One region of the Streptomyces sp. NPDC005803 genome, then DNA from elsewhere that is predicted to be linked to it. Evidence: riboswitches for the same ligand, from Rfam matches in the RefSeq annotation. Region 1 holds a riboswitch; each other region holds the start of a gene.

Region 1 (5,342 bases):
GACGACCCGCGAGAACACATCGCGGCCCAGCTCGTCGGTGCCGAACCAGTGACTGCCGCTCGGGCCGCGGAAGTTCTGCGACGGCACGCCCTTCAGCGGGTCCTGCGAGGTGAACAGGTCGGGCCAGAACGAGGCCAGCACCACCAGCACGAGGACGACCACCGACAGCAGCAGCCCCGGGCGGCGCACCACGAACCGCAGCAGCCGCCGTACGTCCACGCGGCGCCCGGGATCAGGCTCCGGCCCCGCCGCGACCGGGCGGGCCAGTCCCCGTGCCGCTTCGGCGGGGTCGTCGACAAGGTTCTGGCTCATGCGAGGACCGCCTTTCTGTCCGAGGTCACCACGATCCGGGGGTCGAGGAGTGGATAGACCAGGTCGATGACCAGGTTCGTCGTCACGAAGATCAGCGCCCCGAACACCACCACCCCCTGGACCAGCGGGATGTCCTGGGCGGTGACCGCCGCCGCGGTGACGCGGCCGAGGCCGTCGCGGGAGAACACCGTCTCGACGACGACCGAACCGGCGATCAGCTGCCCCACCAGCAGGCCGACGACCGTCAGCGCCGGCAGGGACGCGTTGCGCAGCGCGTGCCGCAGATGGACCCGCCACCGGCCGGCGCCCTTGGCGCGGGCGGTCTCCATATACGCCTGGTCCAGTGCGGTGAGCAGGCTCTTGGCGAGCACCTGCGCGATCTGCGCACCGGTCGGCACCGCCAGAGTCAGCGCCGGCAGTACCAGCCCCTTGAATCCGTCGTTGCCGAACGCGGGGAACCAGCGCAGCCGAAAGGAGAACGTCTCGACGAGCAGCAACCCCACCCAGAACGTCGGGACGGACACTCCCAGCGGCGGCAGCGACAGCAGCAGCTGCCGCAGCCAGCGCTGGGCGGTGTAGGTGGCCAGCACCGCCAGACCGACGCCGAGGACCACCGCGAGCAGCAGTGCCGCGCCGGTCAGCTGCAGTGTCTGAGGCAGGGCGTCGGCCAGCGTCGAGGTGACCGGGCGGCCGGTGGACACCGAGTCGCCGAAGTCCCCGCGCACCGCCCGGCCGAGGCACTCGGCGTACTGCACCAGCACCGGCTTGTCGAAGCCGTACTCGTGCCGCAGGGCGGCGAGCTGCTGCGGGTCGACCTGCCCCGAGTCCATTCCGGCACCGGCCATCGCCGTGACCGGGTCACCCGGCAGATAGTCCAGCACCAGGAACGAGACCGTGTAGGCCGCCCACAGCACCCCGACCGCCTGGCCGAGCCGTTTGATGACGTAGCGGCGCATGCGCTACCCGATCCAGGTGTCGTGCAGCTGGATCCGGCTGGAGGCGTCGAAGTTCAGGTCGTGCACCTTCTTCGCGACGCCCAGCTGGGTCTGGAGCTCCACCACCGGCGCATAGTAGGCGTTCTGCACGAGCAACTGCTGTGCCTGGGTGACCAGTTGCTTGCGCTCGGCCGTGTCGACGGTCGCGGCCTGATCGGACAGCGTCGTGTCGAGGGAGCTCGCGGGCAGGTGGTAGGAGTTGGCCAGCTCGGTGGAGAAGGAGCTGCGCAGGATGTCCGGGTCGGCGCGGGTCACGTTGCTCCACACCGCGTCGAAGTCACCCGACTGGAGGGTTGGGGCGAACTGGGTGACCTGGAGCTGCTTGAGGACCACGTCGACACCGACGGCCTTGAGCTGCTGCTGGATCAGCTCCAGCGCGGGCTGGTTGGTGGAGGCGTTGGGGAACCACTTGACGGTCAGGCTCAGCTTCTTGCCGTCCTTGGTGCGGATGCCGTCGCTGCCGGTCTTCCAGCCGGCGGCATGTAGCAGGGACTTGACCTTGGCCGCGTCGAAGGCCAGATGGGAGGCGAGGTCGGTGTAGTCGGGTGTGGTGTGCGCTAGGACGCTGGTCGCCGCCTGGGTGCCGGTGGGGAAGACGGTGTCGGCGATCTGCTTCCGGTCAATGGCGAACAGGATCGCCTGGCGCACCCTCGTGTCCTGCAGGGCCGGTCGCGAGTTGTTGAGGCCGAGACCGAACACGACGCCGGGGTTGGCCCGTCGCTGCAGGGCGACCTGACCGCCCTTGAGCGCCGCCTCGTTGGCCTTGCCCACGCTGCTGATCGCGTCCACCTGGCCGGACTGGAGACTGCCGGCCCGTATGCCCGCCTCCGGGACGACCTTGAATACCAGCTTGTCGAGGTACGCCTCGCCCTTCTTGCTCCACCGCGAGGAACCCCACGCGTATCCCGTGCGCTTGGCCAGGGTGATCGACTGGTTCTGCACGTACTGCTTCAACACGAAGGGTCCGGACCCGATCACCCCGTCGCTGCACTTCTGCTGCGGGGTCTTCTTCACGCTCGCCGACGACTCGATCCCGAGCGAGTGGGTCGAAGTGGCCTGCAGGAACTGAGCGTTGGGCTGGCTGAAGGTCACCTTGACGGTGAGCGGGTCGACCACCGTGGTGGACTTGACGCCGCTCAGATAGCCCTCGGCGAGCGTCCCCAGAGCGCCGAGCTTCGGCACCGCGTCGAAGTTGTCCTTGACCACCTGCGCGCTCAGCTTCGAGCCGTCGCTGAAGGTGACACCCGACCTCAGGTAGAACGTGAACGTCGTGGCGTCGGAGCTGACATCCCAGCTCTTCGCCAGCCACGGCACGATCTTGCCGGTCCTGGGGTCCTGGTCCGTGAGTGAGTCCACGACCTGGCGCACAGAGTAGATGGTCTCGTTGCTGGCGACCTGCTGCGGATCCACGCAGCCGGAGTCCGAACCCACCGCGAAGGTCAGGGTGCGGCCGGACTTGGGCTGCCCGGCGCCGGTGCCGGAATCGCCGCCGCCGGAGCCGCAGGCGGTCAGCAGGACACTGGTGGTCACAAGGGCGGTCAGTGCCGCCCACCGGGAGGTTCTGACATCGGAAAGTGCAGTCACGGAGGGCTTCTCCTACTCGAGTCACCAGGCACGGCTGTGGCGCAGGGCACGTCCGTGCGTGGGCATGCTGCCCCGGCCGGCGCGACGCCGGTGCCGGGGGAGCGCGGTGCAGACGGGGACAGGACGAAACGGGGGATCAAAGACAGGCAGAGATCAGGCGCGGGCGGGTGCGCGACGACAGGTGCCGTACTGCGACCAGCGGCGGGAAGGCCCGTCAGACCTGACAGAGACAGCTGGTCGAGCGCTTGAGGTCGATGTGGCGCCGACGGGAGAGCCGGGAGAACACGGTGGCGCCGGCGAAGCGGGCGCTGAGGTCACCACCGTGCCGCATGTCGGTCCTCCACATATCCGGCCCCGATCACGGGGCCACGCGCTTGCGGAGATCGTCGGTGATCCCGCCGGGCTTTCACCTGGAGCACCCCACCGCGGGGGAGGGTTGCCGGTCAGCGAGCCAGGGCTTGACGCTGACACTCAATGCCGTTCGTGATCGTACGGAGCGGTCTTGGCGTACGTCAATGACGCAAAAGGACGCCTTGCCAGGAGAGTCGGGGCGAGAGTGCGTCCGGCTCAGAAGCCGCCGCGCTCGCGGGGGATCTTCTGGCCTGCCTCGATCGCCACCGGCAGCCGGTTCTCGGCCGGGGGCAGCGGGCAGGTGGCCAGGTCGGTGTAGGCGCACGGCAGGTTCGTGGCGCGGTTGAAGTCCACGACGACCGTGCCGTCGGTGGCAGGAGGGTCGAGGGCGAGGGCCCGGTTGGCGGCGTACGTGGTGAGGCCGGAGGTGGCGTCGGTGAACAGCACCATCAGCCGTCCCGCACCATGGCCGGGGAACGCGGTCAGCGCCAGCTGTTGCCCGTCCAGCTCGAACTCGACCCTGCCCGGGGCGTCGTACACATGCTCAAGGCCCTCGACCGCGGCGCCCACGGTGGTCGGCCGTGGCGTGTCGAACGGGATGTAGCGGCCCGTCACGGCCCAGCGCGGGTCGGGGGCGTAGGCGGGCGTTCCGGTGAAGGCCGTGCGCAGCGGCGCGTCTGGGTGCCGGGGGCGCACGATGTCCTGGCCGCCGCGCTTGGCGACCTCGATGACGGCGTCTCCCCAGACGGCGTCGACGCCGCCGCGCTCGGGAAGCACACCGAAGCGGTGTTCGCCGCGTGCCGGCGTTCCGTCGACGATCAGTTCCTCACCTTCGTCGAGGTGTACGACGACGCCTTCGGGGCCGGTGTGCCATGCGCCGGGCGCGTCCGGGAAGCGCTGCGGTCGGTCGTCGAGCCAGTGCAGGCCGGTGACCGCCAGGAACCCGTGCGGGGCGGCGAGCCGGGCCTCCTGGGCGCGGTGCCACTCCAGCCAGATCTCGGTGAAGGCGTGGAGGTCCGTGGTGGTGGCCTCGATGGTCATGGGGAATCTCCTTTGTGCCGGGGGTGCCTTAGGTGCAGGGGATGCTGGGGAGGCAGGGGGCTGACGAGCCGAGGGGTGTACTCAGCCGGCCAGTTCGCCGAGGAGCCGCCAGGTGCGTCGGCGGTCGGCTTCTCCCGCGATCTCGGTCCCGGAGAACACGACCTCGGTGGCGCCGGCGTCGCGGTAACGGCGTACCTCGGCCTCGACCGTCTTCTCGTCGCCGATCACGGCCAGGTCGACGGCCCGCCTGCCGCCGGAGAGTTCGATGACCCGCGCGTAGGACGGGATCTGTTCATAGAACGCGAGGTTCTCGGTGGCCTTGGCCCGCACCGCGTCGACGTCGTCGGTGACCACGCCGGGCACCAGGGCCACGATCCTGGGCGCGGGGCGGCCCGCGGCCTCGGCTGCGGCGGTCAGGGCGGGCACGATGTGGTTCTCCAGGGCGCGCGGTCCCGCCAGATAGGGCAGGATTCCGTCGGCAAGCTCGCCGCTGGCCCGCAGAGCCTGCGGCCCCATCGCGGCGACGAGCAGGGGGACACCGTTCTCGGCACCCGGAACCCGCGCCGTGATCGGTGTGGTGGCGGTGAGTAGTTCGCCGTGGAAGTCGGCCGTGCCGGTTTCGGTCAACTTCCGCAGGGCGGTGAGGAATTCGCGCAGCCGGGCTATGGGTCGTTCGAAAGGCAGACCGAAGCCCGTCTCCGTCAGCAGTTTCGTTCCCAGAGCCAGACCGAGGTGATAGCGGCCGTGGGTCGCGGCCTGGGCGGTCTGGGCCTGGCTGGAGACGAGCAGCGGGTGCCGGCCGAATACGGGGATCGCGGAGGTGCCGACCTGCAGTCCGGGCACTTCGCGCCCGACGATCGCCGCGAGCTGGGGTGAGTCCGCGCCGAAGGTCTGCCCGAACCAGGCCGACGCGACACCGAACTCCGCGGCCTCCTGGGCCAGTTGGACGGTGGCGTCGACCTGGTTCGGCGCGTCGGACGCGTTGAGGGCTACTCCAACAGTCATGTCAGTCAGAACAGGCGTCGGCCGGACCCGCATTCCGGTCGGCGTGTGACAGCT
Region 2 (5,342 bases), on a different contig from region 1:
CGGAGATCGCCGAGGCCATCGCCGCGCTGGACAGTGTCAGCGAGGTCTTCTCGGTCACCGGCACGTACGACCTGATCGCCATGGTCCGGGTGTCCAGGCACGACGACCTCGCCGACGTCATCCCCGGCCGGATCAGCAAGATCCCGGGTGTCGAGGGAACCGACACCCACGTGGCGTTCCGTACGTACTCGCAGCACGACCTGGAGGCGGCCTTCGCCATCGGCCTGGACGCGTAGTCGGCTCAGCACGTCCGGCCGGGTACGGACCGCGGTCCGTACCCGGCCGAACCGGCTGAGGGGCTCAGATCTGGGTGGCCGCGCCCCGGTCCGGGACGCAACGGCCGCCCTCGGTGCGGTACTTCCACTGGGCACCCTCGCTGACGAGCTCCTTGACCGCCCCCAGGAAGCGCTCGATGTGCTCGTCCGGCGTGCCGGCGCCGAAGCTGACCCGGATCGCGTTGAGGGACTTCTGGCCCGGCTCCGCCTCGGGCGCGCCGCACTCGCCGACGTCCTGCGGGTCGCTGCCGAGCAGGGTGCGCACGAGCGGGTGGGCGCAGAAGAGTCCGTCACGGACCCCGATGCCGTACTCGGCCGAGAGCGCCGCGGCGAAGTGCGAGCTGTTCCAGCCCTCGACCACGAAGGAGATGACGCCCACCCGCGGGGCGTCGTCGCCGAACAGCGAGAGCACCTTGACCTCGGGGACCTCGGCGAGTCCGGCGCGGACCGCGGCGACGAGCCGCTGTTCCCGGGCGACGAGGCTGTCGAACCCGGCCTCGGTCAGCGCCTTGCAGGCGGAGGCGATGGAGTAGACGCCGATCACGTTCGGCGAGCCGGCCTCGTGACGGGCGGCGGTGGTGTGCCATTCGACGTCCACCCCGCCGTCGGCCCGCCGGGCCACCTGGCGGGAGGCGCCGCCGCCGGCCAGGTAGGGCTCGGCCTCGCGCAGCCAGTCGGAGCGGCCGGCGAGGACGCCCGAGCCGAACGGCGCGTACAGCTTGTGCCCGGAGAAGGCGACCCAGTCGACGTCCAGCGCGGCGATGTCGACGGGGTGGTGCGGGGCGAGCTGGGCGGCGTCCAGCACGATGCGGGCACCGTGGGCGTGGGCGGCGGCGGCGAGCTCCTTGACCGGCCACAGCTCGCCGGTGACGTTGGAGGCGCCGGTGACGCAGACCAGCGCGGGCCCGTAGGGCTCGCGGTCGGCGAGCGCCCGCTCCAGCGTCTGGACGGCCTGGGCCGGGGTGCGCGGGGCGTTCAGGTACGTCACGCGGGCGTCGCGCCAGGGCAGCAGCGAGGCGTGGTGCTCGGTCTCGAAGACGAACACCTGGCAGTCGGCGGGCAGGGCGGCGGCGAGCAGGTTGAGCGAGTCGGTGGTCGAACGGGTGAAGACCACCTGGTCCTCGGCACGGCAGCCGAGGAACTCCGCGACGGTCTCGCGGCTGGACTCGAAGAGGTCCGTGGAGAGCTGCGAGAGGTAGCCGGCACCCCGGTGGACGCTGCCGTAGTACGGCGCGTACGCGGCCACGTCGTCCCACACCCGCTGCAGCGCCGGGGCGCTGGCGGCGTAGTCCAGCGCGGCGTACGTGACCTCACCGCCGGTGACCAGCGGAACCGTTACATCCTTGCCCAGAACCGGCAGGGGGGAACAAATCGACTGGTCGGTGGCAGCAGTGAGGACAGACATGACGAACTCCCGTAACAGGCAGGCGAATTCCGCGTGCCTGCGGATACGCGGCAGCACGGAGGGAAGAAGAGGGTGTGCGGAGAAGGGCCGAAAAGCCCTATCGCATTCGCGTGCTCACAAGAGGCTCCCTGAGGACCAGGACCCCACGGGTGGACATCTCACGATGTCGAGGGGTCCGCGCTTGCCGCAGACCTCGCTGCCTGCGGCCTGGTCTTCACCCGGGGCACCCCGCCACGGACGGAGGGTTGCCGGACAGCGGGCCGGGGCCGTAGTCGCTGTCACTCATGACCTGCGCAGCATCTTGCCATACGTGCGCGAACGCGCAAGGCGCAGTCCATGATCTGGACTGCGCCCCGCCTCGTGTTCCGTGCGCTCCGGGACGGCCGGACGACCGGTCAGGGCCGTACGGCAGCCGCTCAGGCGTTGCTGGCCACGACCCATCTCTCCAGCGCCCGGCCTGCCGCGCCCGAGTCGATGGACTCGGCGGCCTTCGCGATGCCCGCGGTGAGCTGCTCGGCGAGCGTGCCCTCCCCCGGGTCCAGCGCGACGAGCGCCGCCGCCGAGTTGAGCAGGACGGCGTCCCGGACGGGGCCCGTCTCCCCGGCCAGCAGCCGGCGGGCCACATCGGCGTTGTACGAGGCGTCGGCCCCCCGCAGCGCGTCCACCGGCACCAGGTCGAGGCCCACGTCGCGCGGGTCGAAGGCCTCCTCGCGCACCGCCCCGTTCCTCGCGATCCAGACCCGGGAGGTCGCGGTGGTGGTCAGCTCGTCCAGACCGTCGTCGCCCCGGAAGACCAGCGCGGAGTTGCCGCGCTCGGCGAGGACGCCCGCGACGATGGGCGCCATCCGCAGATCGGCGACACCGATCGCCTGCGAACGCACCTTGGCCGGATTGGTGAGCGGACCGAGGATGTTGAACGTGGTCGGCGCGCCGAGCTCCGACCGGGCCTTCGCCGCGTACCTCAGGGCGGGGTGGAACTTCACGGCGAAGCAGAAGGTGATGCCCGCCTCCTCGGCGACCTCGACGACGCGCTGCGGGGACAGTTCCAGGTTGACACCGAGCTTGCCGAGGACGTCGGAGGAGCCGCTGGCCGACGACGAGGCGCGGTTGCCGTGCTTGACGACCTTGGCGCCGGTCCCCGCCACGACGATCGCCGACATGGTGGAGATGTTGACCGTCTTGGCCATGTCGCCGCCGGTGCCCACGATGTCGACCGTGCGGCCGGGGACGTGGATGGTCGTGGCGTGCTCGTACATCGCGCGGACCAGGCCGGAGACCTCCGTGACGGTCTCGCCCTTGGCGCGCAGCGCCACCGCGAACCCGGCGATCTGCACATCGGTCGCCTCGCCGCTCATGATGCGGTCCATCGCCCAGGCGGTGTCGTCCGCGGTCAGGTCCTGGCCGCGCAGCAGGGGGGTCAGCACGCCGGGCCAGGTACGAGCCGCCACGCTGTCGCCGCCGTCCGGGGTCACAACGTTCATGGTCCGCTCCTGGGTCCACAGCCGATAAAGGGATGGGGCCACCCTATCGAGCCTCCGTGGACAGCGAAGAGCCCCGTCCATCGAATGGACGGGGCTCCTGCTGTGGCGATCAGTTCAGGTGATCAGTGGTGGCCGTGGCCGCTGGTGATCTCCTTGTACTCCTCGGCGGTGGGCTTGGCGATCTGGTTGTTCTCGCCGTAGTACGCCTTGCTGAGCCTGGCCCGCAGCTTCTGCACCGGGGACACCTTGCGCTCGACGCCGTTCTCGTCGACCGTCGGGCCGATCTCGACCGGCTTGTACTGCTCGTGCGCGGTGAGCGTGTGCAGCTGCTCCGGCCCGAGCGGCTCGTGGACCTCGACGAACTCACCGTGCGGCAGGCGCTTGATGAGACCGGACTCGCGTCCGTGCAGCACCTTCTCCTTGTCGCGGCGCTGAAGGCCGAGGCAGATCCGCCGGGTGACGATGAACGCCAGGACGGGTCCGACGAAGAAGGCGATGCGGACGAACCAGCTGATCGCGTTGAGCGACAGGTGGAAGTGCGTCGCCCAGATGTCGTTGCCGCCGCCGATGAGCATGACGAAGTAGATCGTCACCCAGGCGACGCCGAGCGCCGTGCGGGTCGGGGCGTTGCGCGGCTTGTCCAGGATGTGGTGTTCGCGCTTGTCCCCGGTGATCCAGGACTCGATGAACGGGTACAGCGCCAGCGCGGCGAGGATCACGCCGAACAGGACCAGCGGGATGAGCACGCCCAGGACCAGCGTGTGGCCCCAGAGGTTGATCTCCCAGCCCGGCATCACACGGACGAAGCCTTCGGCGAAGCCCATGTACCAGTCCGGCTGGGCGCCCGTGGACACCTGGTCGGGCCGGTACGGGCCGATCGCCCAGATCGGGTTGATGGAGGCGATGGCCGCGATGATCGCGATGAAGCCGAAGACCAGGAAGAAGAAGCCGCCGGCCTTGGCCATGTACACCGGCAGCAGGGGCATGCCGACGACGTTGTTGTTCGTGCGTCCGGGACCCGCGAACTGCGTGTGCTTGTGGTAGAAGACCAGGATCAGGTGGCCGACCAGCAGCCCGAGCATGATGCCCGGCAGCAGCAGGATGTGGATCGAGTAGAACCGGGCGACGATGTCGCCGCCGGGGAACTCCCCGCCGAACAGGAACATCGAGATGTACGTGCCGACGACGGGCATCGACAGGATCGCGCCCTGGGTGAAGCGCACACCCGTACCGGACAGCAGGTCGTCGGGCAGCGAGTAGCCGGTGAAGCCGGTGAACATGCCGAGCACGAACAGCAGGAAGCCGAAGAGCCAGTTGATCTCGCGCGGCTTGCGGTACGCACCGGTGAAGAACACCCGGAACATGTGCACGAACATGCCGGCGAGGAAGATCACCGCTGCCCAGTGGTGGATCTGCCGGACCAGCAGACCACCGCGGACGTCGAAGCTGATGTCCAGCGTCGAGGCGTAGGCCTCGGACATCCGGATGCCCTGCATGGGCTCGTACGGGCCGTGGTAGACGACCTCGTTCATGCTCGGGTGGAAGAACAGCGTCAGGTACACACCCGTGAGGATGATGATGATGAAGCTGTAGAGGCAGATCTCCCCGAGCATGAAGGACCAGTGGTCCGGGAAGATCTTCCGCATGTTGGACTTGGCGAGGGAGTAGATCCCCAGCCGCCCGTCCGCCCAGTCGGCGACCCGCTCACCTGCGGGTGCCTTGCGGTTCGTGTCGGTCGCAGTACTCATCCGCGCTCCCAGAATGCAGGACCGACGGGCTCTTCGAAGTCACCGAGCGCCTCGAGGTTGCCCTCGCTGTTCACACCGATCCGCAGCTGCGGAAGGGCGTGACCGGCCGGACCGAAGATGACGCGGGCGCCGTCGGAGAGGTCGAAGGTTGACTGGTGGCACGGGCAGAGCACGTGGTGCGTCTGCTGCTCGTACAGGCTGATCGGGCAGCCGACGTGGGTGCAGATCTTGGAGAAGGCCACGATTCCCTCGTGGGCCCACTCGCGCTCGCGCTTGTCCTTGATGTTGTCCGGCTCGATGCGGATGATCATCAGCGCGGCCTTGGCGATCTGCGTCTGGAAGTCGTGCGCGTCCTCCTCCAGGCCCTCGGGCATGGCGAAGGTGAGCGAACCGACGACGACGTCCTCGGGACGCAGCGGCTCCATGGTGTTCA
Region 3 (5,342 bases), on a different contig from region 1:
TGGAGGAGCACCAGGACACCACTGGAGGCGACCCCGACCCCGCCGCCGCAGATCACAAAGCGCACGAAGGCCGCCAGAAGCGGGTGAAGCGTGCGCGTCGGCTGGAGCGATGGGGCGGTCACGAGGGGGCCTCCGAAGGCGGTGGGGAGCGGTGTGTTTATCTCACCCCTGAACCTACGGACCCGGCGTCCTCCGGACGACCCGGTTTCTCCCCGATCTTCCTGGGGGTTACCCCCCAGCCGGTGTGGGGGTTTCCCCCCAGAGCGCCCGGGGGCTACCCCTCCTGAGAACGCCCCGATGCCGGCCTGTGCGGACGTGGCACGGCGGCCCCGGCGGAAGGAGCCCTGCTCCGCCCCTCGCCGTCCTCCACTGTTCCGCCGGCCGACACCACGTGCACACCGCACGGGTCTTCCGCGGGGCCGTCCGATTCTGGAACACTCCAGTCGCTTTCGCCCCCACGCCCCCTCACCCGCAGAGGCCCCCACCCATGGCAGAACTCAGCCGTCGCCGCCTCCTCCAACTCGCCGGAGGCACGGCCGCCTACACCGCGTTGTCGAACAGCATCGCCCGCGCCGCCTCCCTGCCCGCGCGGGGTCGTACGGGCACGCTCCAGGACGTCGAACACATCGTCGTCCTGATGCAGGAGAATCGTTCCTTCGACCACTACTTCGGCACCATGAGGGGCGTCCGCGGCTTCGGTGATCCGCGACCGGTCACGCTGCCCAGCGGGAAGCCGGTCTGGCACCAGACGGACGGGCTCGGCAAGGAGGTGCTGCCGTTCCGTCCGCCCGCCGACGATCTCGGCATGCAGTTCCTCCGGGACCTGAACCACGACTGGGCCGGCGGCCACCGGGCGTTCAACAAGGGTGCGTACGACCAGTGGGTGCCCGCCAAGACGGCGACGACGATGGCGCACCTCACACGCGAGGACATTCCGTTCCACTACGCCCTCGCCGACGCGTTCACCGTCTGCGACGCGTACCACTGCTCGTTCATCGGGAGCACGGACCCGAACCGCTACTACCTGTGGAGCGGGCACACGGGGAACGACGGGTCCGGCGGCGGTCCCGTGCTCGGCAACGACGAGGCGGGGTACGGATGGACCACCTACCCCGAGCGGCTGGAGCAGGCCGGGGTCTCGTGGAAGGTCTACCAGGACATCGGCGACGGGCTCGACGCCGCCGGGTCCTGGGGGTGGATCGGCGATGCCTACCGGGGTACGTACGGTGACAACTCGCTCCTGTACTTCAACAGTTATCGCAATGCCGCACCCGGCGACCCCCTCTACGACAAGGCGCGCACCGGCACCGACATCAAGAACGGTGGCGGCCTCCTTGACGACCTGAAGGCCGACGTCCGGGCCGGGACGCTGCCCAAGGTGTCCTGGGTCGTCTCCCCGGAGGCCTACAGCGAGCACCCCAACTGGCCCGCGAACTACGGAGCCTGGTACATCTCGCAGGTGCTCGACGCGCTGACCGCCGATCCCGAGGTCTGGGGCCGGACCGCCCTCTTCATCACCTACGACGAGAACGACGGCTTCTTCGACCACGTCGTGCCGCCCTTCGTCCCGTCGGGGCCCGCGCAGGGGCTGTCCACCGTCGACACCTCCGCCGACTTCTTCCCCGGTGACATCCGGTACGCGGCCGGGCCGTACGGCCTCGGCCAGCGGGTCCCCATGCTGGTCGTCTCCCCGTGGAGCACCGGCGGATTCGCGTGCTCCGAGGTCTTCGACCACACCTCCGTCATCCGGTTCATGGAGCAGCGCTTCGGTGTGCGCGAGCCCAACATCTCGCCCTGGCGGCGCGCCGTCTGCGGCGACCTCACCTCCGCCTTCGACTTCAGCCGTACGGACACCTCGGCGGTGCCGCTGCCGTCGACCGACGAGTACGAGCCGCCGGACAGCGACCGGCACCCCGACTACGTCCCCGCGCCGCCCGCCGCCGGCAGCGTGCCCCAGCAGGAGAAGGGGGCCCGGCCCACCCGGCCGCTGCGCTACGCGCCCTTCGTCGACGGCGCCGCCGATACGGCCACCGGCAAGTACCGCCTCACCTTCAGCGGCGGAGCCGCCGCCGGGGCGCAGTTCCTGGTGACCTCCGCGAACCGCACCGACGGGCCCTGGACCTACACCACCGAGGCCGGGAAGTCCCTCGCGGACACCTGGAACACCGCCTATTCGAAGGGAGTGACCGACCTCACCGTCCACGGGCCCAACGGCTTCCTGCGCACCTTCCGGGCGGGCGGGAAGGCGGCGGGCCCCGAGGTGACGGCCCGCCATGACGCTGCCTCCGGCGGGCTCCAGCTGACGTTCGTCAACGGTGGTCCCGCGACCGTGCGCCTGACCGTGCGCAGTGCCGCCGGCTACGGGGGAGGGGCGCAGACCTTCGCGGTCCGTGCGGGGGCGACCGTGAAGCACGTGCTCGACCTGCGCGGGAGCAAGCGCTGGTACGACGTCACGGTCGTCTCCGACGCGGACGCCACCTTCCTGCGCCGGTTCGCCGGACACGTGGAGAACGGCCAGGCCGGTTCGAGCGACCCGGGGCTCGTCACCGGGTGAGTGCGCGTCGGTCCGGCGGCGGGCCGGGGGCGAGCGGCGCCGCGGACGGGCGAGCGCACGCTCCTGACCGCCCGTCGGGCCGGCCGGTGCGGGTGAGTTAGAGTCGTGTATGGGTCATGAGTTCCAGTGCGCAGCCCCGGCTTGCTGGACGGCACCCCGCTCCGCTGCGGGTGCTCCGGGTGACGACCTGCCCCGTGCGCAGGGTGCGGGGAACAGCGGACCGCGGTGCGGGGCACTCGGGGTCCTCACCCCGGAAGGCGAACCCCACCATGCTGCGTCACCTCACCGACAACGGCTCCGTGCGGAGCGACGGCTGCTCCCGCTACGCCGCGGGCCACCGTGTGCACTGGATCCACGCCAAGAAGTGCCGCCAGGAACCGGGGCAGGCCGTCGAGATCCTGCTCACCTCCGATGACGTCCGGGACGACGGATGGGTCGGGCTGCGGCCCGCTTTCGACTACGCGAGCGACCTGCCCGCCGTCTGGACACACACCCCCGAGGCCCTGCGGGAGACGCTCGCGGGTCATCGTGGGCGGGTGTACTGGCTGTCGCGCTGGCACGCGCTGAAGCTGGTGCACGGCGACGGTGACGGCATCGGGGGCACCGCGGGGCGGGGTGCGGGACTGGTCAACGTCGCGTTGGAGGGCGGGGAGCTCTGCGAGGGCGGGGCCGCGTGAGTCGGGGCCTTTCCTCCCGGGCCTGATGCGTCCGTCCCGCCCGGTCGCCGCGCGGGCGTCGGCCGCACGGTTTCGGCAGGGGACCGGGCCGGCCGGTCCCCTGCCGCAGCCGTCCCGGAGCTCCCGGGGCGGTAGATCGTTATGGTCATTAATTGTGTTGAGATGTCTTCGCGTTGCCCGGACGGTGTGTGAGATTGATCGCCGTTGACCGTTCCGGCGTCACACAAAATCCTTATAGTGAAGCTGCGTTGATCGCATGATCGGGACGCGTGCAGCTGTCGCCACAGGAGTCAGGACTCATGACGCGCCCTTCTTCCGCAGAGCCCGCGCCGGCCTCTCCTCCTCCGCCTCCCGGGTGTCCGGCGCACGCCGGGGCCGTGCCGCTCGGCGGGGCCGCATTCCAGACCGAGCCCCAGGCCGTCTACCGCGCCATGCGGCGCGACCACGGGCCGGTCGTCCCCGTGGAGCTTCCGGGCGGGTTCCCCGCCTGGCTGGTGATCGGGTACCGCGAACTGCACCAAGTCACCAGCGACGGTGCGCTGTTCCCGCGCGACGTGGGGCTGTGGAACCAGTGGCCGCACATCCCCGACGACTGGCCGCTGCTGCCGATGGTGGGACGGCCCCTGCCGTCCATCTACTTCAGCGCGGGGGAGGAACACCTGCGGCATGCCCGCATGGTCGGGCCGGCCCTCGAAGGCGCCGATCCGCATCAGATCCGCAGGGACTGCGAGCAGTTGGCCGACCGCCTGATCGACGATGTGTGCAGCCGGGGGACGGCCGATCTCGTCGCCGACTTCTGCGAACCCCTTCCCGTGCTCGTCCTCGCGCGCCTGGTCGGGTTCCCCGACGACGAAGGCGCCGACATCGCCCGGGTGTTGAAGGATCTTGCTGACGGCGGCCCGGACGCGCAGAGCGCCCACCTGCGATTCGGCGAGCACATGGCCCGGCTGGTGGCCGCGAAGCGGGCCGCGCCGGGGGACGACGTGACCTCCCGCATGCTCGCCTTCCCCGAGGCGTTCACCGACGAGGAGTACATGCTCGACCTGATGGCCATCACGGCCGCCGGGCACCTCACCACCGCCGACTGGATCAGCAACTCCCTGCGGCTGATGCTGACCGAGGACGAGTTCGCCGACTCCATGGCCGGCGGCCGGCGAAGTATCGGCGAGGCCATGAACGAGGTGCTCTGGGAGGACACGCCCACCCAGATCCTCTCCGGTCGCTGGGCCGTGCGCGACACCCAGCTCGGGGGACAGCGCATCAGGGCGGGGGACATGCTGCTGCTCGGGCTCGGCGCCGCCAACACCGATCCGCTGGTCCGCCAGAGCGTGTCGGGCATCGGAGCACCGACGCAGGGCGGTAACGGCGCGCACCTCGCGTTCAGTCATGGCGAGTACCGGTGCCCGTTCCCCGCCCAGGAGATCGCCGAGGTCATCGCCCGTACCGGCATCGAGGTGCTGCTCGACCGGCTGCCCGATCTCCAGCTCGGCGTCCCCGCCGGGGACCTCGTACGGCGGCCCTCCGCCTTCCTGCGGGGCTCCACCTCGCTCCCCGTCCGGTTCACCCCCGTTCGTACGACAGGAGACTTCTCGTGACCTGCCCTCATGCCGCCGCCCAGGCAGCAGCCCGGAACGGCGGGACCGTCGTCATCGACCCGATGGTCCAGGACCTGGACGGTGAGACGGCGCGGCTGCGCGACGCCGGACCGCTGGCCCGGATCGAACTGCTCGGTGTGCCGGCCTGGGCCCTCACCCGGCACGCCGACGCCCGGCAGCTCCTGCTCGATCCGCGGCTGGTGAAGGACCTCGACGCCTGGGGGCTGTGGCAGAGCGGCGAGGTGACGCACGCGTGGCCGCTCATCGGGATGATCGACGCCGGCCGGTCCATGTTCACGGTCGACGGCGACGAGCACCGCCGGCTGCGGACCAAGACCTCCCAGGCGCTCACGCCCCGTCGGCTCGACGCGATACGGCCCGACATCGAGAAGTTCACCGAGGAGCTGCTGGACGCGCTCGCCGAGGGCGGCAGGGACGGGGCCGTCGTCGACCTCAAGTCCGTGTTCGCGCAGCCGCTGCCCATGCGGGTCGTCGGCATGCTGATGGGCGTCGACC

What was found. Region 1 has a riboswitch for S-adenosylmethionine ahead of ABZ454_RS16255 (putative leader peptide). Riboswitches for the same ligand answer to the same signal wherever they lie in the genome.
Region 2: another riboswitch for S-adenosylmethionine. It lies ahead of ABZ454_RS08730 (aminotransferase class V-fold PLP-dependent enzyme); the one in region 1 lies ahead of ABZ454_RS16255 (putative leader peptide).
Region 3: another riboswitch for S-adenosylmethionine. It lies ahead of ABZ454_RS12660 (hypothetical protein); the one in region 1 lies ahead of ABZ454_RS16255 (putative leader peptide).

What each region holds. Positions count from the first base shown of each region.
Region 1 covers NZ_JBEXXO010000010.1:67,668-73,009, forward strand. The annotation lists gene ABZ454_RS16240 (ABC transporter permease) at 1-312, opposite strand, end outside; gene ABZ454_RS16245 (ABC transporter permease) at 309-1,268, opposite strand; gene ABZ454_RS16250 (ABC transporter substrate-binding protein) at 1,272-2,891, opposite strand; gene ABZ454_RS16255 (putative leader peptide) at 3,106-3,222, opposite strand; SAM riboswitch class IV at 3,257-3,370, opposite strand; gene ABZ454_RS16260 (DUF1684 domain-containing protein) at 3,459-4,283, opposite strand; gene ABZ454_RS16265 (LLM class F420-dependent oxidoreductase) at 4,365-5,288, opposite strand.
Region 2 covers NZ_JBEXXO010000004.1:338,315-343,656, forward strand. The annotation lists gene ABZ454_RS08725 (Lrp/AsnC ligand binding domain-containing protein) at 1-236, shown strand, start outside; gene ABZ454_RS08730 (aminotransferase class V-fold PLP-dependent enzyme) at 301-1,680, opposite strand; SAM riboswitch class IV at 1,853-1,970, opposite strand; gene trpD (anthranilate phosphoribosyltransferase) at 2,097-3,161, opposite strand; gene ABZ454_RS08740 (ubiquinol-cytochrome c reductase cytochrome b subunit) at 3,284-4,909, opposite strand; gene ABZ454_RS08745 (Rieske 2Fe-2S domain-containing protein) at 4,906-5,342, opposite strand, start outside.
Region 3 covers NZ_JBEXXO010000007.1:152,570-157,911, forward strand. The annotation lists gene ABZ454_RS12650 (hypothetical protein) at 1-122, opposite strand, end outside; gene ABZ454_RS12655 (phosphocholine-specific phospholipase C) at 488-2,554, shown strand; SAM riboswitch class IV at 2,667-2,776, shown strand; gene ABZ454_RS12660 (hypothetical protein) at 2,824-3,231, shown strand; gene ABZ454_RS12665 (cytochrome P450) at 3,531-4,826, shown strand; gene ABZ454_RS12670 (cytochrome P450) at 4,889-5,342, shown strand, end outside.